Regions from separate parts of the Solibacillus sp. FSL R7-0668 genome, predicted to be linked through region 3. Evidence: predicted binding sites of a transcription regulator. Region 3 holds the regulator's gene; each other region holds the start of a gene.

Region 1 (2,277 bases), 310 kb from region 3:
GTAATGTTCATTAATGAACGAGAATCCTCTGTGGCATGACCATAGTAGAAGCCGTTTGAGCTGTCGATTACATCGTAAATGTAGGCGGCTTTTTCTTCGTTGCGTTTTTCGATTACATCTAATCCACCTTCTGCTTCGACCCATTTTAAAACTTCACCTAACATATAAATACCAAATGTTGGCGGTGTATTGTAAAGGGAATTGTTTTTTACATGTGTTGCGTATTGTAACATTGTTGGAATATTTGTGTTTGCTGTTTCCAAAAAGTCTTTGCGTGCAATCACGACTGTAACACCAGAAGGACCTAAGTTTTTCTGTGCACCAGCGTAAATCATAGCAAAATTACTTACATCTACTTTTTTCGATAAAATATCAGAACTCATATCAGCAATTAGCGGAATATCGCCTGTCATTGGGAATGTTTTCCACTGTGTACCGAAAATCGTATTATTTGAAGTTAAGTGAACATATGCTGCTTCTGGGTCGATGTTGATATCGGCTACAGCAGGAATGTTTTTATAATTGTTTTCTTTTGTGCTTGCTGCTTCAACAGGTGTTCCGAAAAGTTTTGCTTCTTTGAATGCTTTTTCAGACCAAGCACCTGTTTGGATGTAGCTTGCTTTTTTGCCTTCTTGTAAGAAATTCATCGGAATCATTGTGAATTGTAAGCTAGCGCCACCTTGTAAAAATAACACTTCATAGTTTTCAGGAATAGCAAAAAGCTTACGTAAGCGTGCAATGGCCTCATTGTGCACAGCCTCAAATGTTGCACTACGGTGACTAAGCTCCATCACTGACATACCTGTACCCTGGAAATTCACTAGCTCAGCTTGTGCTTTTTGTAATACTTCAAGTGGTAATGCAGATGGACCTGCGTTAAAGTTAAATGCGCGTTTTTCTGTAACTGTCAATGGAAACACTCCTTGTGTAAAGTTAAATAATCTCTATCTTGATAATATACTCTTTTGCGATAAATGTGGGAAAATTCACGAAATTATTTTTATAAAAAACATAAAAGAGCAGAACTAACAACAAATTCACGAATTTTTGTATTGAACGAAAATCGAATGTTCGGTTTTTGTGGATTATCATTCAAATTCGTACGGATTTTTTGTTTGAATGTTAAGAAAAACACAGAAATTTCACCTTTCATCAACATGTTAGGATTGAACTTGTTATAATTTAGAGGGATCTTGATTAGAAACGAGGTATTACTGTTGAATGAAACATTTCAAGCGATTGCAGCTGTAGCGCAAAAGAAAGTAACTGTCTTAAATCGCAGTGTTATTAGTTATGTAGTATTGGCCTTTTTCGGTGGATTATTTATTGGATTTGGAATGCTGACATTTATCGTTATTGGTGGAATGCTCACGCCTGCAGAAGTGCCATCTGTAAAAATTGTACAAGCCGCAGTGTTTGGAATCGCGCTGTGCATGGTCATGCTAGGGGGTGCCGATTTGTTTACGGGTAATAATTTAGTACTGACAATCGGTGCTTTAGAAAAACGTACATCATGGATGGATTTGACAAAAATATGGACTGTTGGCTATTGTGGTAATTTTGTCGGCGCATATGTTTGCGCATGGCTACTCGTAATGACTGGTTATGTTGTCGGGGATTTAGCTACCTATGTCGAAAATGTGACGCAACTCAAAACATCAGCCGAATTTAGCGAGCTCGTGTTTCGTGGTGTCTTTTGCAATATTTTAGTATGCATGGCCGTGTGGTGCTTCTATCGGGTAAAAAGCGAAATGGCAAAAATAGCATTGATTTTTTGCTGCATCTTTCCCTTTATATTAGGCGGTTTCGAGCATAGTATTGCCAATATGATGCTATTTTCAGTCGCATCAATGATTCCCGAGGGTGCTGTCTTTTCAATTAATCATTTTTTACATAATTTAATTCCCGTAACAATTGGTAATGCATTAGGGGGCGCATTATTAGGAGTTGCCCTTTGGTTAACGGAAACTGGAAATCGAGAATACTAATCATGAAAAACAGGTGAATTTTGTAGAAATTATGTGAATTATTGAGCTAAAGTTGTTTCTTGGCGAGAAGTATGCCAGTATGGAGAGGAATAAATACTGGAGGTATGTGAAATGGTATATCCAAAATGTCCACAATGCGGCTCTGAATATACATATGAGGATGGTGCAAATTTTGTATGTCCTGAATGTGCGCATGAATGGCCTCAAGTTGCTGAAGCTGTAGAAGAAGAGGGCTTAGTTGTACGAGATGCAAATGGCAACCTACTTGTTGACGGTGATACGGTAACTG
Region 2 (2,277 bases), 1.3 Mb from region 3:
CTAACTTTGGCGCTTTCCTTTTCTATTTATGGTGTATTGAAAAAGAAAATCCCGCTCGATGCAACGCGCGGCTTAGCGATTGAAACACTGTTTATATTACCAATTGCGATTGTTGGATATATTTATTTAATGCAAACGACGGATATTGCCTTTTTACAGGTGGATATGAAAACCAATCTGTTCTTAATCGGCAGCGGAATTATTACGGCATTACCACTCGTTCTTTTTGCAAAGGGCGCACAAAAAATCCCGCTGTATTTAATGGGCTTCATCCAATTTTTATCGCCAACGATGAGCTTAATTATCGGCATTTTTATTTTTGATGAGCCGTTTACAGCGACAGAATTCTTTACTTTCGGCTGCATTTGGTTAGCGGTGCTTATTTTCTCGGCTGCTAAACTTGTCGAAGCAAGAAAGCGACATGCGATTTAGTGAAGGTATTGTGAGTAATACAGAAGGAGTCTACTTGTTATTTAAGTAGGCTCATTTTTTTAATTAAATCCCCGTATGGAACGTGTAAAAGGTGGGAAAATAGGGTAAAGGTCAATCGTGACTTTTCATCGAACGTGCGTTTATTCGGCGGAGGAATGTGCATAGAATAACTACTTAAAACGAGTTTCTTCTTATTAATAAACGCTGAATTCATAAACAGAGATTGAAAAAAATAGTCAGCACCACTCTGTTAAAAATTCAGAATTATCTTTAAATTAATTTTTCCGTCATTTATTTCGGTTTTCTAATTGTATCTACCGAATGTTTGTGCTAGGATAGCTTATTGATGGTATGTGAAAGTTTAAACATAGTTTCGGACTTTTCATAAAGAAAAAATATTAAGTGTTGGCAAAGGAGAGTTATTATGTCAGAAATGAATAATCAGGTAGAAAAAGCGTCTGTGTCTCAAGAGCAATTAGACGTATTAGACCAACTATTAAAGCCAGAGGTACAAGCTTCGTTAACGACTTTAGTTGACAATTTACCAAAGTTAGCAGAAATGACAACTTTATTAACAAAGGCTTATGACTTCGCAACAGCTGTAGCTACAGACGAAACATTAAAGAAAGATACAGTTGCAGCCGTTACGGAAATGGCGAGCCCAGTTGTAGATACGGCAAAATCATTAGCACAAACAGCGATCGAAGCAAAGGACCGCGCAGAAGTAACAACGGAAACAGTAGGTGTATTTGGTCTATTAAAAATGTTAAAAGACCCACAAGTTCAAGGCGCTTTACGTTTTGCTAACGCATTTTTAGCTGTAGCAGCTGAGAAAAAATCAAATTAATTAATTCGCACAATCTAATTTAATTGGAGGATGTTATCATGGTAACAAAAGATATCGTTATTTTAGGTGCTGGTTTTGCTGGTGTTTTAGCTGCCCAAACAGCTCGTAAATATTTAAATACGCTAGAGGCAAACATTACAGTTGTCAACCAATTCCCAACGCACCAAATCATTACTGAATTACACCGCTTAGCTGGTGGTACGATTAAAGAGGGCGCGGTTTCTCTATCTTTAGAAAAAATCTTTAAAGGTAAAGACATCAACCTTGAAATCGCAAAAGTAAACAGCTTTAACGCAGACAAAAAAGAAGTGCAACTTTCAAATGGTAAAACTTTATCATACGATACATTAGTTGTTTCTTTAGGCTCTCAAACAGGATTCTTCGGTATCCCAGGCTTAGAGGAAAACTCATTTGTCTTAAAAACTGTTGACGAAGCAAACGCAATCCGTGAGCACATCGAAGCGCGCATTGCAGAATATGCAAAATCAAAAAATGAAGCAGATGCAACAATCGTTATCGGTGGTGGCGGTTTAACAGGTGTTGAGCTTGTTGGTGAAATCGTAGACCACTTCCCGAAAGTAGCTGCCAAATACGGCGTGCCTTTCGAAGACTTAAAAATCAAATTAGTAGAAGCTGGTCCAAAGATTTTACCAGTATTCCCAGACAACTTAATCCAACGCGCTACAGAATCATTAGCTAAACGCGGTGTTGAATTCATCACTTCAACTCCTGTAACAGGTGTTGAAGGCAATGTCATTCAATTAAAAGACCGTGAGCCAATCGTAGCAAACACTTTAGTATGGACTGGTGGGGTTGCGCCACTTCCATTAGTTGGTGAATCAGGTCTGAACTGTGACCGCGGTAAAGCAACAATCAATGATTTCCTACAATCTACATCTCACCCAGATGTATTTGTACTTGGTGATGCTTCTGCGCACATTCCAAACCCAGGTGACCGTCCAACGTACGCACCAACAGCTCAAGTAGCATGGCAACAA
Region 3 (2,277 bases):
CCGCTTTGGCGATCGATCGTGAAGCCAAAGCTAGCACTTTTTTCATCGCCATCGGGAGAATCCATCCAGTTTGTTTTTTCTAATACTTTGCGACGTGATTGCGCCATTTTAGTTGTTGAGGCGCGGGCTAAGTTCTTTTGAATAAATGTTTCGAGCTTAGCCTTTTCATCCATTTGGCGCTCGTACATTTTTAGGTCACGCTCATAATTTTTTGCCTTTTCGTCTAAATAGGCGCTGTAATTACCGGCATACTTTGTTACTTTTGTGCGTGAAACTTCGTAAACCGTCGAGACAACTTGATCGAGGAAGTAACGGTCATGGGAAACGATTAAAATTGCGCCGTCATAGCCTTTTAAATAGCCTTCTAACCAAGAAAGTGTATCGATGTCTAAATGGTTTGTCGGCTCGTCTAGGATCAATAAGTCCGGCTTTGACAGTAATAGCTTGGCAAGTGCCAGACGTGTACGCTGACCACCTGACAGTGATTGAATTGATTTGTCATAGTCGGCTGGGAAAAACTGCATGCCGTGTAAGACAGAGCGCGTATCGGCCTCGTATTGATAGCCACCCGCATCTTTAAAATCATGCTGCAATTGATCGTATTCGGCCATAATACGTCCGTAACTTTCGCTATTTTCATAAACGGCTGGATCGGCCATTTGTTGTTCGAGTTGACGGAGCTTTTGCTCTTGAATGCGTAGCGTATCAAAAATTGTCATCATTTCGTCCCAAATAGATAGGGCTGAATCGATGCCTGCATGCTGTTCTAAATAGCCAACACGAATCCCTTTTGGAATAATAATTTCACCAGAGTCATAGCTCATTTGACCGGCAATAATTTTTAGAAGCGTCGACTTACCAGCACCGTTGCGACCCACTAATGCCACGCGGTCACGATGTTGCACCTCAAGTTTGACACCACTTAAAATTTCATCGGTAATGAAGGATTTATATAGTTGATTTACTTGTAAGACAATCATGTTTACACCTCAGTTTCTTCTATTTAGTTTAATGGATGGACACATTACACGCAACGATGGATACTTTACTTGAAGCTAGTTGTTTAGTAAGATTAAAACAATTTCTAATAGCAAGTAGGAGGAGAACGTGTGAAACCAGAAACAAAAATTCCACAAGCAACAACGAAAAGACTTCCTCTGTATTATCGATTTTTAAAAAACTTCGCAAATGAAGGTAAAAAGCGTATTTCCTCACAGGAATTAAGTGATGCAATGAAAATAGATTCGGCCACAATTCGTCGTGACTTTTCTTATTTTGGGGCACTCGGTAAGAAGGGCTATGGCTATGATGTCAACTATTTACTTGAATTTTTCCGCCAAACCTTAGATCAGGATGAAGCGATGAATGTTGCTTTAATCGGGGTCGGAAACTTAGGGAATGGTTTATTAAAATACAATTTCCAAAAAAATCATAATACTCGTATTGTGGTGGCCTTTGACTCCAAAGCACCATACGAAGGGACGACGATAAGTGACATTCCGGTATTCCATCCGGACCGTTTAGAGGAAATGTACGAGGAGTTTGGGGCAGAGCTAGCTATTTTAACAGTGCCATCACGCTCAGCGCAAATGATGACGGACCGTTTAGTACGCATGAATGCAAAGGGGATATTAAATTTCACGCCTGTCCGACTTTCTGTACCCGAGACGTTAAAGGTAATGAACATTGACTTATCAGTGGAGTTGCAGGCATTAATCTATTTAGTAAGAAATGCCGATTAGTAACAAATTGTTCACATTACTATAAATAGCCAAATGTCATTAAGTACTGTAAAATGTACATAATAATAGAGGAGGTGGCTAAAGTGGAAGTCGTTATACATTTAAATGCGATTACACCTGTAAGCCTAATTATCATTGGTCTTATTGCCTTATTAATTTTTGGTCCAAAAAAATTACCATCTTTAGGTCGCGCCATGGGAACAACTTTACGTGAGTTTCGCAGTGCAACAAAAGGGTTAACAGATGATGACGATGATGATTATAAAGCAAAAAAAACAGTCATCGAACATAAAGATAACGAAAAAACAGATGTAAAGTAAACTAAGGATGTCTTGCTATGAATCCACAAGAATTTACTGTTGTTGAGCATATGGAGGAGCTAAGAAAACGCCTATTTTTTGTGGCGATTTTCTTTGTTGCGGCTCTATTCGTAGGCTTTTATACAGCAAAACCAATTATTCGATATATTCAACGAAGCGATTTAGCTGAAAGTTTTACAATGAACGCATTTAGTCCAGTCGATCCGCTAACGGTC

What was found. Region 3 encodes Rex, which represses fermentation and respiration genes when NADH is low (regulators of the CRP and FNR family bind a similar motif). Its sites were predicted from a motif close to TTGTGAAATATTTCACAA; they were not measured.
Region 1: MKX47_RS16340 (formate/nitrite transporter family protein) is a predicted target of Rex. The motif match lies at 975-992, and genes of this name have one in related genera.
Region 2: MKX47_RS11325 (DUF1641 domain-containing protein) is a predicted target of Rex. The motif match lies at 784-801, and genes of this name have one in related genera.

Annotation. Positions count from the first base shown of each region.
Region 1 is NZ_JBBOUU010000001.1:3,274,756-3,277,032, reverse strand. Features, by position in the region: gene serC (3-phosphoserine/phosphohydroxythreonine transaminase) at 1-911, opposite strand, end outside; gene MKX47_RS16340 (formate/nitrite transporter family protein) at 1,218-1,988, shown strand; gene MKX47_RS16335 (zinc ribbon domain-containing protein YjdM) at 2,100-2,277, shown strand, end outside.
Region 2 is NZ_JBBOUU010000001.1:2,297,737-2,300,013, reverse strand. Features, by position in the region: gene rarD (EamA family transporter RarD) at 1-432, shown strand, start outside; gene MKX47_RS11325 (DUF1641 domain-containing protein) at 857-1,279, shown strand; gene MKX47_RS11320 (NAD(P)/FAD-dependent oxidoreductase) at 1,318-2,277, shown strand, end outside.
Region 3 is NZ_JBBOUU010000001.1:3,585,071-3,587,347, reverse strand. Features, by position in the region: gene MKX47_RS17850 (ABC-F family ATP-binding cassette domain-containing protein) at 1-980, opposite strand, end outside; gene MKX47_RS17845 (redox-sensing transcriptional repressor Rex) at 1,110-1,742, shown strand; gene tatA (twin-arginine translocase TatA/TatE family subunit) at 1,826-2,062, shown strand; gene tatC (twin-arginine translocase subunit TatC) at 2,080-2,277, shown strand, end outside.